3 regions of the Oerskovia sp. NPDC056781 genome follow, and region 3 is predicted to be linked to each of the others. Evidence: riboswitches for the same ligand, from Rfam matches in the RefSeq annotation. Region 3 holds a riboswitch; each other region holds the start of a gene.
What was found. Region 3 has a riboswitch for S-adenosylmethionine ahead of ACFRCR_RS08530 (NADPH-dependent FMN reductase). Riboswitches for the same ligand answer to the same signal wherever they lie in the genome.
Positions count from the first base shown of each region.

Region 1: it holds a riboswitch for S-adenosylmethionine, as region 3 does, so the genes downstream of both, ACFRCR_RS14115 (aminotransferase class V-fold PLP-dependent enzyme) here and ACFRCR_RS08530 (NADPH-dependent FMN reductase) in region 3, are expected to answer to the same signal.
Region 2: it holds a riboswitch for S-adenosylmethionine, as region 3 does, so the genes downstream of both, ACFRCR_RS12955 (methylenetetrahydrofolate reductase) here and ACFRCR_RS08530 (NADPH-dependent FMN reductase) in region 3, are expected to answer to the same signal.

Region 1 is NZ_JBHUAD010000177.1:4,520-8,382, forward strand. Features, by position in the region: gene ACFRCR_RS14105 (rhodanese-like domain-containing protein) at 1-352, opposite strand, end outside; SAM riboswitch class I at 359-451, opposite strand; gene ACFRCR_RS14110 (phosphotransferase enzyme family protein) at 526-1,437, shown strand; SAM riboswitch class IV at 1,517-1,631, shown strand; gene ACFRCR_RS14115 (aminotransferase class V-fold PLP-dependent enzyme) at 1,673-3,073, shown strand; gene ACFRCR_RS14120 (GNAT family N-acetyltransferase) at 3,197-3,863, shown strand, end outside.
Region 2 is NZ_JBHUAD010000149.1:1,845-5,707, reverse strand. Features, by position in the region: gene ACFRCR_RS12965 (PQQ-binding-like beta-propeller repeat protein) at 1-72, opposite strand, end outside; gene ACFRCR_RS12960 (hypothetical protein) at 115-1,065, opposite strand; SAM riboswitch class I at 1,280-1,382, shown strand; gene ACFRCR_RS12955 (methylenetetrahydrofolate reductase) at 1,495-2,544, shown strand; gene metE (5-methyltetrahydropteroyltriglutamate--homocysteine S-methyltransferase) at 2,565-3,863, shown strand, end outside.
Region 3 is NZ_JBHUAD010000070.1:13,413-17,275, reverse strand. Features, by position in the region: gene ACFRCR_RS08535 (flavin reductase family protein) at 12-578, opposite strand; gene ACFRCR_RS08530 (NADPH-dependent FMN reductase) at 575-1,264, opposite strand; SAM riboswitch class IV at 1,285-1,394, opposite strand; gene gdhA (NADP-specific glutamate dehydrogenase) at 1,623-2,960, shown strand; gene ACFRCR_RS08520 (copper homeostasis protein CutC) at 3,196-3,863, shown strand, end outside.

The DNA of each region.
Region 1 (3,863 bases), on a different contig from region 3:
CCGCGGCGGTCGCGGCCTTGGCCGCGCCGATCGAGCGGGCTCCCGAGCGGCACAGGAAGACGACCGGACGCTCAGGGCTCAACCCGGCCGCGGTGAGCTCCGCGACGAACGCCGGGTTGGGGCGGCCCGTGACGTCGACCCACTGGGTCAGGACCGGTTCGCGGCCCGTCGAGGCAAGATCGGGGACCCCGACGAAGCGCCACTCGGCGTCGGTGCGGACGTCCACGAGGACGGCGCTCGGGTCGCTCTGGAGCAGGGCCCACGCCTGCTGGGGCGTGATGTCCCCGGCGTAGCCGTCGGCAGGCCGGGCGTCGGGGACCGGGGCAGCGGTCGCGCGGTCGGGGGCACTCATGGTGATCCTCCATCGGTCGTGGCGGTAGCACCCTCGCCCGTCACCGGGGGGTTGCTGCGGCGTCATCGTGCCAAGTCACTCAGCCGCTCTGGATGGTTGCGTCGGATCGTACGCCACCGTGACCACGGAAAAGAACAGGTGTCTCGCAGGGTGGTCGGGCTAGGTTCCTGCGCATGAGCGACCTCCCCGCACCGGACCACGAGGTAGAGGAATCCCGTCGAGACGGAGGGCCAGGGGGCTCTACCTCGACGCAAGCCCTCTACCTCGCGGCGCCCGACCAGGCCGAGGAGCCCCTGGCCGGCGGGAACTCGACGACGGTCGTGCGCAGCGGCGACACCGTCCGCCGGACCGCGGGGCCCTGGACGCCCACGGTCCAGGCGCTCCTGCGGCACCTGCGAGCACAGGGCGTCACCGAGGTACCCGAGCCGCTGGGAACCGACGACCAGGGGCGAGAGGTGCTGTCGTTCCTCCCCGGTGACGTCGGGAACTACCCGTTGCCCCCGTGGGTCTGGGACGACGCGGTGCTCCGGGATGCGGGCGCGCTGCTGCGGCGCGTGCACGACGCGAGCGTCGGGTTCCTCGACACAGGCGCCGCCGCCCTCGTCCCCGACGCCCCGCCGGCCCCTGTCTGGCAGACCGCACCGCACGAGCCCGCCGAGGTCGTGTGCCACAACGACGTCGCCCCGTACAACATGGTCTTCCGCGACGGAACCCTCGTGGGGCTCATCGACTTCGACACCGCGAGCCCCGGCCCCCGGATCTGGGACCTGGCCTACCTCGGCTACCGGCTCGCGCCCCTCGTGGCGGACGCAGGGGAGTCGGAGGGGAGCGACGTCGTCGGGCGGCTGGACCCGATGGCGCGGCTCGACGCCCTGGTCTCCGCGTACGGGATGCCGTACTCGCGCCGCGAGGTCCTGACCACCGTCGTCGCGCGGCTCGACGAGCTCGCGGCGTTCACGGACGAGCGGGCGACCGCGACCGGTCGGGCCGACTTCCGGGAGCACGCGGCCATGTACCGGGCCGACGCGCGGCGCGCGCAGGCGCTCGCGGACGCGTCCTCGGCCTCGCCCGTCCTGCCCGCCTGACAGACCACCCTGACCACGATCCGAGACGCGGTGCCCACCGGTTGACACGCTCCGCGCGCCTCGACCATCCTGGACACCAGGTCATGAGTGCCAGCGCAAAACCCCGGTTTGCTGGCCGGCAACCCTCCTCCGCGGTGGGGTGCCCCGGGTGACGACCAGGTCCCTCTCTATCTGGAGGGGGGCAAGCGCGGAGGGGCCGGCACGGCGAACTCCGACGACCACCGGAGGACGTGCCATGAGCGCACACGCAGTCATCGAAGCACCCACCTCGTGTGCCGTGCTGCCCGTCGTGGGCAGCGACACCCTGGTCCCCCTCGTCGACGGGCGCAGCGTCCCGTACGCGAACCTCGACGTCGCGGCCTCGGCCCCGGCGCTCCAGGTCGTGGCCGACCGGGTCACCGAGGTCCTGCCGCTGTACGCGAGCGTGCACCGCGGCGCGGGCTACCTGTCCCAGGTGTCGACGGCCCTCTACGAGGCCGCGCGCCAGACCATCGGCGCGTTCGTCGGCGCGCGCGAGGACGACGTCACGATCGTCACGCGCAACACCACGGACTCCCTCAACCTCCTCGCGGGCTGCGTCCCGGCCCGGGCCGACGGCTCGCCAGGGCGTGTGCTCGTCCTCGACGTCGAGCACCACGCGAACCTCCTGCCCTGGCAGCGCACGGGCGGCGCCACGGTCCTGGTCGGCGGTGCGACGGTCGCCGAGACCCTGTCCGGGCTGCGCGCCGAGCTGTCGCGCTTCCCGTACGCGCTCGTCGCGGTCACGGGCGCGTCGAACGTCACGGGCGAGTCGCTGCCGCTCGCCGAGGTCGTGACCGCGGCGCACGACGCCGGCGCGCGCGTCCTGCTCGACGGCGCCCAGCTCGTCCCGCACCGGGGCGTCTCGCTCGCCGCGACCGACGTGGACTACGTCGCGTTCTCGGGGCACAAGACCTACGCGCCGTTCGGTGCGGGCGCTCTCGTCGGTCGCCGCGACTGGCTCGACACCGGCACGCCCTACCTCGCCGGTGGTGGCGCGGTCCGCAACGTCACGCTCGACGGCACCACGTGGCAGAGCGCCCCGGCACGGCACGAGGCCGGGTCGCCCAACGTGATCGGCGCGGTCGCGCTCGCCTCCGCGTGCGACGCGCTCGCGGCCCTCGAGCCCGGCGTGCTCGTCGCGCACGAGACCGAGCTGCGGGCCCGGCTCGTCGCGGGGCTCGAGGCGATCGACGGCGTGCGCGTCGTGCGGGCCTGGGCCGACGCCGTCGACCCGGTGGGGGTCGTGACGTTCTCGGTCGACGGCTCCGACGCGGGGCTCGTCGCGGCCTACCTGTCGGCCGAGCACGGCATCGGCGTGCGTGACGGCCGCTTCTGCGCGCACCCGCTCCTGGCCCGGCTGGGCTTCCCGGCCGGGGCGATCAGGGCGTCGATCGGGGTCGGCACGACGGGCGAGGAGATCGACCGTCTCGTCACCGCGCTGCGCACCTGGGTGAGCGAGGGGGCCAAGGCCCGGTACGAGGTCGTGGACGGCTGCTGGGTCGTGAGCGACGACCCGCGTCCGCTCTTGCAGGTCGCGGGGCTGTCGGGCCTGTTCGCGACGGCCGCCGCAGGCAACATCACGGCCGCCGTGGGCTGCGGACCGGCCCCCGCCTGAGCGCCCTCTGACCTGCGGAGACGCTGCCTGGAGCGCAACGTTCACCGGTCCGTCACCCTGTCGTTCACGAACGACCGCTCCGTGGTCTTGGCGGCGACGCCTGCGTGTGTTCTGATATGCGCTGTGCAGCACGATGTCCACCTTGAAGGCCACGGGTTCCGCCTCGAACCCCTGGCTGTCGCGCACGCCGGTGCGCTGGCCCAGATCGTCGATCCGTCGATGTGGGCAGGCATGAGTACGACCCTCCCCGAGGGGGAGGTCGGGATGGTGAACTTCATCGAGGACACCCGCGCCACCCGCGCGCTGACGGCCTTCGCCGTCGTCGACGCGGGCTCGGGTCTCGTGGTGGGGAGCACCGCTTTCCGTGACCTGTCGCTCGACGACAGGCGCGTGGAGATCGGGCGGACCTTCTACGCCCGTTCCACGTGGGGGAGCCTCGTCAACCCGGTTTCGAAATGGTTGCTGCTCCGACATGCGTTCGAGTCGTGGGACGTGCACCGCGTGGGGTTCCGGGTGGACGCGCGCAACGCGCGCTCGCTCGCCGCGATGCGTCGCCTCGGCGCGTACGAGGAGGGCGTCATGCGTGGTCATCGCACGGCTCCCGACGGGACCCGGGCCGACTCGGTGTGCTTCTCGATCCTGGCGCACGAGTGGGCGGGCGTCGAGCTCGGCCTGCTCGACCGGATCGCGAGCCCGCGCATCGTGCCCGTGCTCGGCCCGGTCGGGCTGACCGACGCCGGGGCGCCCGACGCCGGGGAGCTCGGGGCCGAGGTGCCTGTGGGGCCGCCGG
Region 2 (3,863 bases), on a different contig from region 3:
GGCGGTCGTGCCGTCCCGGTGGACGGCGAGGAGCGTCTCCCCCTGGTCGAGCAGGACGAGGTGAGGTGCCATGAGGTCTCTGGCACCTTCCCCGAGCACGAGCCCTTCGTTCCTCTAGAGCACCGTGCCGTCGGCCGAGACGGCCTCGGCGGGTCCCGCGACGGCCGTCCCCGACGAGCGGAGGTAGGACCCGTTACCCAAGGCGGTGACCTGCACCATCGCCGACGGTTCGTCGACGACCAGGCCCCCAGGTGTCAGGTAGGACAGGACGCCGCAGCCGTGGACCTCCACCGTCCCCGTCCGGTAGACCGCACGGACGGCATCACCTTCGGTCGCGCACAGCGGGCCCTGCGCGTCCTCCTTCACGGTCAGCCGTCGCTCCCACGCCACCGTTCCCGTCCGGACGTCGACGGACCGGACCACGACCCCCGTCTCGTCCCTGGTGGCCTGGAGCACCGTCCCACCGGGACCGGTGACCGCCTCGCCCCTGCGTGGGTCCACCTCCACCTCGGCCACCACCGCACCGTCGACGCTCACGAGTCGGGCTGTGGGAGCATCCTCCCCCTGGCCCAGGCACACGAAGGCCGACGCCTCCGGCGTCCCCTCGACGCCCTCCTGGTCGGCGGCGCAGACCTGCCGGGTCAGGTCGTCCAGCCGCCAGCGCTCGTCGCCCGACCCGAGGTCGTACCCGACGGTCCCGGAGCGCCCCGGGATCACCAGCAGGTCCCCCACGGTGAACGGCTCGCCCTCGTCGCGGTCGACGCTCCACTCGGCACGCGGCGCGTAGGCGAGGTCGAAGATCCCGCCCTCGGACGATCGGAGCGTCTCGAGCGCGTCGTCCTGGGCCGCCCCGTCACGCGTCACGACGACCGCGGCCGCCGTCCCGAGCACGCCGAGACCGGCGGCGAGGCCGACGAGGAGGGCGGCACGGCGCCGTCGGGCGGAGCGGTCGAGCGGGCGCCCCCTCTGCTCGCGACGACGCGGCTCCGGGTCGACCGGGTCGACGTCCTCGGACGAGTCGTCGAGCATGAACACGACCTGCTGCTGGCTGCGTCGGCGAGGCACGCCCGGAGCATACCGGCGACGTCGAGAAGGAACGCCCGACGGTCCGGTGGCGACCGACAGGCGTACGTTGGAAGGGCGAATGCAGGGCCCGACGGAGCGACCCTGCGACAGCGTGGACGGAACACGGACCGGCCTGAACGACCACCCCGGACCCCTGCGTCTCACGCTTCGAGCAGATATTGGCTCAGATCATGGATTCCCCCTACGATCGTCAACACCATCCAGAGCGGTCGAGAGTCCTGGCTCGTTGACACCGCAGCAACCCCCCAACGGAAGCCTCCCGCGGGTACGGGTGCTACAGCCAGGTTCGATGGAGCGATTCATGACCGAGGCATCTTCCTGCGCACCCCTACACCGCACCGGGGTCCCGCGCGCCAGTCGTACGGCCCCCGTGGCCACCACCAGCACGCCCCTCGTGGCGGTCACGCGATGAGCATCGTCGACCTGGGGCACTTCGGGCACGAGGCACCGCGACCCACGGTGTCGTTCGAGCTCATGCCCCCGCGCCGCCCCGACGCCGCACCCAAGTTCTGGGAGACGGCCCGCCGTCTGGTCGCGACGTCCCCCGACTTCGTGTCGGTCACGTACGGCGCGGCCGGCACCGACCGTGAGACCTCCCGGCGCGTCATCAGCCAGCTCCTGCACGGCACGCCCGTGCTGCCCATCGCGCACCTGACGTGCGTGGGCGCCTCGCGCGAGGACGTCGAGGACGTCATCACGGACTTCCTCGACGCGGGCGTGCGCAGCTTCCTCGCCCTGCGGGGCGACCCGCCGCGCGACCAGCCGGACTGGCGCCCCGCCGAGGACGGCGTGCGGTCGAGCACCGAGCTCGTGGCCCTGCTGCGCGAGGTCGAGGCCGCGCGCTGCGCCGCGAGCCCGAGCGTCGCGCTGCGCGGCGCGGCCCGCCCGCTGACCATCGCGGTCGCGACGTTCCCCGACGGGAACCTCGCCGCCGGGACGAGCCGCACCCAGGAGGTGCGCCGCCTGTGGCAGAAGCAGCAGGCAGGCGCGGACTTCGCGATCACGCAGCTCTTCTACGAGGCGTCCTCGTACATCGACTTCGTCGCCGAGGCGCGCGCCGCAGGGGTGACCATCCCGATCCTCGCGGGCCTGCTGCCCATGACGGACCCGGCCCGGCTCGCACGCGTTGAGGAGCTCACGGGCGTCCCGGCACCGCAGCGCGTCGTCGAGGCCCTCGAGGCCGAGCAGGACCCCGCCGCGCGCCACGCCCTGGGCATCCGCCACTCGGTCACGCTCGCGCGCCAGGTCCTCGCCGCCGGTGCGCCCGGCCTCCACATCTACACGTTCAACAAGCACCAAGCCGCTCTAGACCTGCTCGAGGGAGTCGACCTCGGCGGTGGGGCAGCGGGGGACGCCGACGGCGTCTCGTCCCGCACCCCCGACCTGGCCAGCGGGCCGTGGGTCTCCGGCACTCCCCTTCCCTCCGCCGAGCCTGCCCTGGGCAGCTCCTCGGTCTGACCAGTTCAGAGGTATTCACCATGAGTGCACCCACGTTCCCGTCCGGTTCCGTCCTCGGATACCCCCGCATCGGCCCGCGCCGCGAGCTCAAGAAGGCCGTCGAGTCCTTCTGGGCCGGCAGGACCACCGCCGACGAGCTCGAGGCCACGGCCTCGGCGCTGCGCGTCGCCGCAGCGAAGCGCCTCGTCGACCTGGGCCTCGACGCCGCGTCGGGCGCCGTGCCCGGCTCCTTCTCCTACTACGACCAGGTGCTCGACGTCGTCGCTCTCCTCGGGGCGGTCCCGTCCCGCTTCGCGTCGCTCACCGACGCCGACGGCGCGCTGGACCTCGCGGGCTACTTCACGGTCGCGCGCGGCGCCGGCGAGGACGCCCCGCTCGAGATGACCAAGTGGTTCGACACGAACTACCACTACCTGGTCCCCGAGATCAGCGAGTCCACGCCGTTCCGCTTCGCGGACGACCGCGTCGTGCGCCAGTTCGTCGAGGCCAAGGACGCGGGCGTCGTGACCCGGCCCGTCGTCGTCGGGCCCGTCACGTTCCTCGCACTGTCCAAGGCCGCCGACGACAGCGCGCCCGGCTTCAGCCCGCTCTCGCGCCTCGCGGACGTCCTGCCCGTGTACGTCGAGCTGCTGCGCGCCCTGGCCGCGGCGGGTGCACCGTGGGTGCAGCTCGATGAGCCCGCGCTCGTGTCCGACTCGATCGACGTCCCGGCCGCCGAGGTCCACGCCGCGGTCACCGAGGCGTACCGCGTGCTCGCGACCGAGCTCGCGGTGGGCTCCGAGCGTCCCGCGATCCTCGTGGGCGCGCCGTTCGGCGGGCTCCAGGGTGAGCACGACGGCCTCGCGCTCCTGGCCGCGACCGACGTCGAGGCGATCTCGCTCGACCTCGTCAAGGGCGCTGTCCCCGCGGGCCCCGTCCCGGGCCTGGCGGACAAGACCCTCGTCGCCGGCGTGATCGACGGCCACAACGTCTGGCGTGCCGACCTCGCAGCGAAGCTCGACCTGGTCGAGGGGTTGTCGGACCTGGGGGCAGGCACCGTCACCGTCGGCACCTCGACCTCCCTCCTGCACGTCCCGCACGACGTCGAGGACGAGGACTGGACCAACGGCTCGATCGACGCCCGCCTCCGTGACTGGCTCGCGTTCGCCGACCAGAAGGTCGGCGAGGTCGCCGTTCTCGCCCAGGCCCTGACCGAGGGACCTGAGGCGGTCGCCGACCAGATCGAGGCGTCTCGCGCGGCGGTGGCCTCGCGCGCGGTGGCGAGCGGCGTCGTCGTGCCTGCGGTGCGCGAGCGCGCCGCAGCCCTCACCGAGGGCGAC
Region 3 (3,863 bases):
GTCCGTGCGGCTCAGAGAGCCGAGTGGTCCCCGATCCGGTGGTAGGACCGGTCGTGGTAGACGAGCGGCGTCGCGTCGCTGCGCGTCCCCGACGCGAGCGCACGCAGCGAGACCAGGTAGCTGTCGCCCACGGGCGTGCGCTGGATGATGCGCCCGCGCACCCAGGACAGCGCGCCGTCGATCACGGGCTCCCCGGAGTCGAGCGGTGACCACCCGCCGGCTGCGAAGCGGTCGATCCCGCTCGTCGCGAAGCGCGCCGACACGTCGTCCTGGTCGGCGCTGAGGAAGTTGACCGTGACCGTGCGGGCCGCGGAGATCGCGGGCCACGACGACGAGGTCGACGCGAGCGAGAACGCGAGCAGCGGCGGCGCGGCCGAGACCGAGATGACCGACGTCGCCGTGAAGCCCACCGGGCGGCCCTCGTGCTCGAGCGCGACGACCGCCACGCCCGCGGGGTGCTGCCGGAACACGGCCTTGTAGGCGTCGGCGCTGAGCTGCGGCTCGTCCTGCTCGTGGAGCAGGGCCTCGAGCCCGGCGAGGCCCGCGACGTCGGAGCGGGTCGTGGGTTCGGCGGTCATCGGGTCACCTCGGCGAGCTCGGGAGCGGTCCGGTGGGTGGGGACGTCCTGCCCGACGGCGGCGCTCACCGCCCGGAGCAACGGGCCTCCCGCACGGTCGAGCCAGGCGTCGACGGTGCTCGCGAGCTCGGCCTCGCCGAGCTGGGAGTCCAGGAGGGTGAGCGTGCGTGCGGGGACCGTCGCGCCGAGCTCCACGAGGAGCGGGCGCAGGTGCACCTCGCCCGCGAGAGCGTGCGCGGGGTTGCCCGACACCACGACCGGGACGGCCACGACCCCGGCCAGGCCGTCGGGGCCGTAGAGGTCGAGGAACGCCTTGAGCAGCCCGGTGTACGAGCCCTTGTAGACGGGCGTCGCGACGACCAGTACGGCGGCGCTCGCGGCGATGTCCCGCGCGGTGTCGGCGCGCGGGTGCTCGGGGGCGAGGATCTCGGTGGCGATCTCGGCGAGGTCGATCGTGGCCGGTGACGGCCCTGTCCGGGAGGGCCCGGTCTGCGGGGCCCCGGCTGGGTCGACCGGGTCGGCCGGGTCGGCCGGGGCGAGGCCCAGGTGGTCGGCGACTCGGGCTGCGACCGTCCGGGCGGCGGTCAAGGTCCGTGAACCGGGCCGCGGGTTGCCGACCAGGGTCACCACGGCCGGTCGCGGGTCGTCGGTCTGCGTCGGGCGGGGTGCTTCGGGGTGCTGGGTCATCGCTTCCTCACTGTCGTCGTGCTGCACGCTTGCCGCGTCGTGCCGGCGCGGCCAGGTCATCTCCCGGAGCACCCCGTCGTGAAGGGGTTGCTGACCAGCGAGCCGGGGCTTCGCGCTGGTGCTCGTGACCTCTGGGTAGGGGTATAGCCCCGGCGGGGGGAATCTGCACCGATCAGGTCGAGAATTCTCAGAGGGTGGACGGAGGTTTCCTGCACCGGACCCTCGAACTGTTGCCTCGAGCAAGGGCGGCGTCCCAGGTCATGAGCCTGGCGTCTCCCAGAGTGGGACGGGAGTACGGCGATGTTTACGAGTACGTAACCTGGTGCGGTTCAAAGCCCGCCCTGCCGAGGAGCACTCCATGGATAGTCGTCTGCAGTCCGTCTTCGACGAGGTCCTCGCCCGCAACCCTGGTGAGGTCGAGTTCCACCAGGCGGTTCGCGAGGTCTTCGACTCGCTCGGGCCGGTGCTCCAGAAGAACCCCCAGTACGTCGACGCCGCCGTGCTCGAGCGCATCTGCGAGCCCGAGCGTCAGATCATCTTCCGCGTGCCGTGGGTCGACGACCGGAACCACGTCCAGATCAACCGTGGCTTCCGCGTCGAGTTCAACTCGGCCCTCGGCCCGTTCAAGGGCGGCCTCCGCTTCCACCCCTCGGTGTACCTCGGGATCGTCAAGTTCCTCGGGTTCGAGCAGATCTTCAAGAACTCGCTCACCGGCATGCCCATCGGCGGCGGCAAGGGCGGCTCGGACTTCGACCCGCGCGGCAAGTCCGACGGCGAGGTCATGCGCTTCTGCCAGTCGTTCATGACCGAGCTCTACCGCCACATCGGCGAGTACACGGACGTCCCCGCGGGCGACATCGGCGTGGGCGGCCGCGAGATCGGCTACCTGTTCGGCCAGTACAAGCGCATCACCAACCGCTACGAGTCCGGCGTGCTCACGGGCAAGGGCATCAGCTGGGGCGGATCCCTCGTGCGTACCGAGGCCACGGGCTACGGCACGGTGTTCTTCGCCGACCACATGCTGCGCACCAAGGGCCAGACCTTCGACGGCCAGCGCGTCGTCGTCTCCGGCTCGGGGAACGTCGCGACCTACGCGATCCAGAAGGCCCAGCAGCTCGGTGCGAACGTGGTGTCCTTCTCCGACTCCTCGGGCTACGTGGTCGACGAGGCCGGCGTGGACGTCGACCTGCTCCGCCAGATCAAGGAGGTCGAGCGCGGGCGCGTGGCCGACTACGTCGAGCGCCGCCCCGGCGCGCGCCTCGTGACGGGCGGCAGCATCTGGGACGTCCCCGCGACGGTCGCGCTGCCGTGCGCCACCCAGAACGAGCTGAGCGAGCAGGACGCGAAGCAGCTCGTCGCGAACGGCGTCGTCGCGGTCGCGGAGGGCGCCAACATGCCCACGACCCCGGGCGCGGTCTCGCTCCTGCAGGACGCCGGCGTGCTCTTCGCCCCGGGCAAGGCGGCGAACGCGGGCGGCGTCGCGACCTCGGCCCTCGAGATGCAGCAGAACGCCTCGCGGGACGCGTGGACGTTCGAGTACACGGAGGAGCGCCTCGCGCACATCATGGAGGGCATCCACTCGCGCTGCGAGGAGACCGCCGACGAGTACGGCGCGCCCGGCAACTACGTCCTGGGCGCGAACATCGCGGGCTTCACCAAGGTCGCCGACGCGATGATCTCGCTGGGCGTCATCTGACGCACCCGCAGGGCCTCCGGGCCCGGCGGACCGACGGGAGCGGTGCGCTCCGTGCGCCTCGCGGCGCGCGGAGGGCGCGGCTCCCGTCGTCGTCCCGGGGGTTCTGTCCCGTCCGGACGTCCGGACGCCCGGACGGATGGGACGCTCGAGGCGCCCGTGACGGCGTCGGGTCTACGCTGACCGCTGACACGGGTGCGCTGCGGCGTGCCGACCCCGACCCAAGGAGCATCCCCACATGGCACGCGAGGTCGCCCTCGAGATCGCAGTCCAGGACACCGACGGCGTGCGGATCGCCGCGCAGATCGGCGCACGCCGCGTCGAGCTGTGCGCGGCGCTCGGGGCGACGGGTGGGCTGACGCCGAGCGTGGGGCTCGTCGAGGCCGCGGTCGCGGCTGCGGCCGAGGTGGCGGGGGACGGCGTGCCCGTCGAGGTGCACCCCCTGGTCCGGCCGCGCGCGGGCGGGTTCGTGTTCAGCGCGGCAGAGCTCGACGTACAGGTGCGCGACGTCCGCGCGGCCGTGGCAGCGGGGGCGTCCGGGGTCGTGATCGGCGCCCTCACGGCCGACGGTCTGGTCGACGCGGACGTGGTGCGTGCTCTCGTCGCGGCCGCGAGCGGGCGTGACGTGACGTTCCACCGGGCGATCGACGTGGTCGAGGACGTCACGGCGGCGCTCGACCTCCTCGCGGACCTGGGCGTCACGCGTGTCCTCACCTCGGGCGGCGCCCCGAGCAGCATCGACGGTGTCGACCGGCTGCGGGAGATGGCACGTCACTGCGCGGGGCGCGTGCAGGTCCAGGCGGGCGGGGGAGTGCGCCCGCAGGACGTCGGGGCGCTCGTGGCCGCCGGGGTGGACGCGGTCCACCTCTCGGCCAAGCGCACGCTGTCCGACGACGGCGGCCCCGG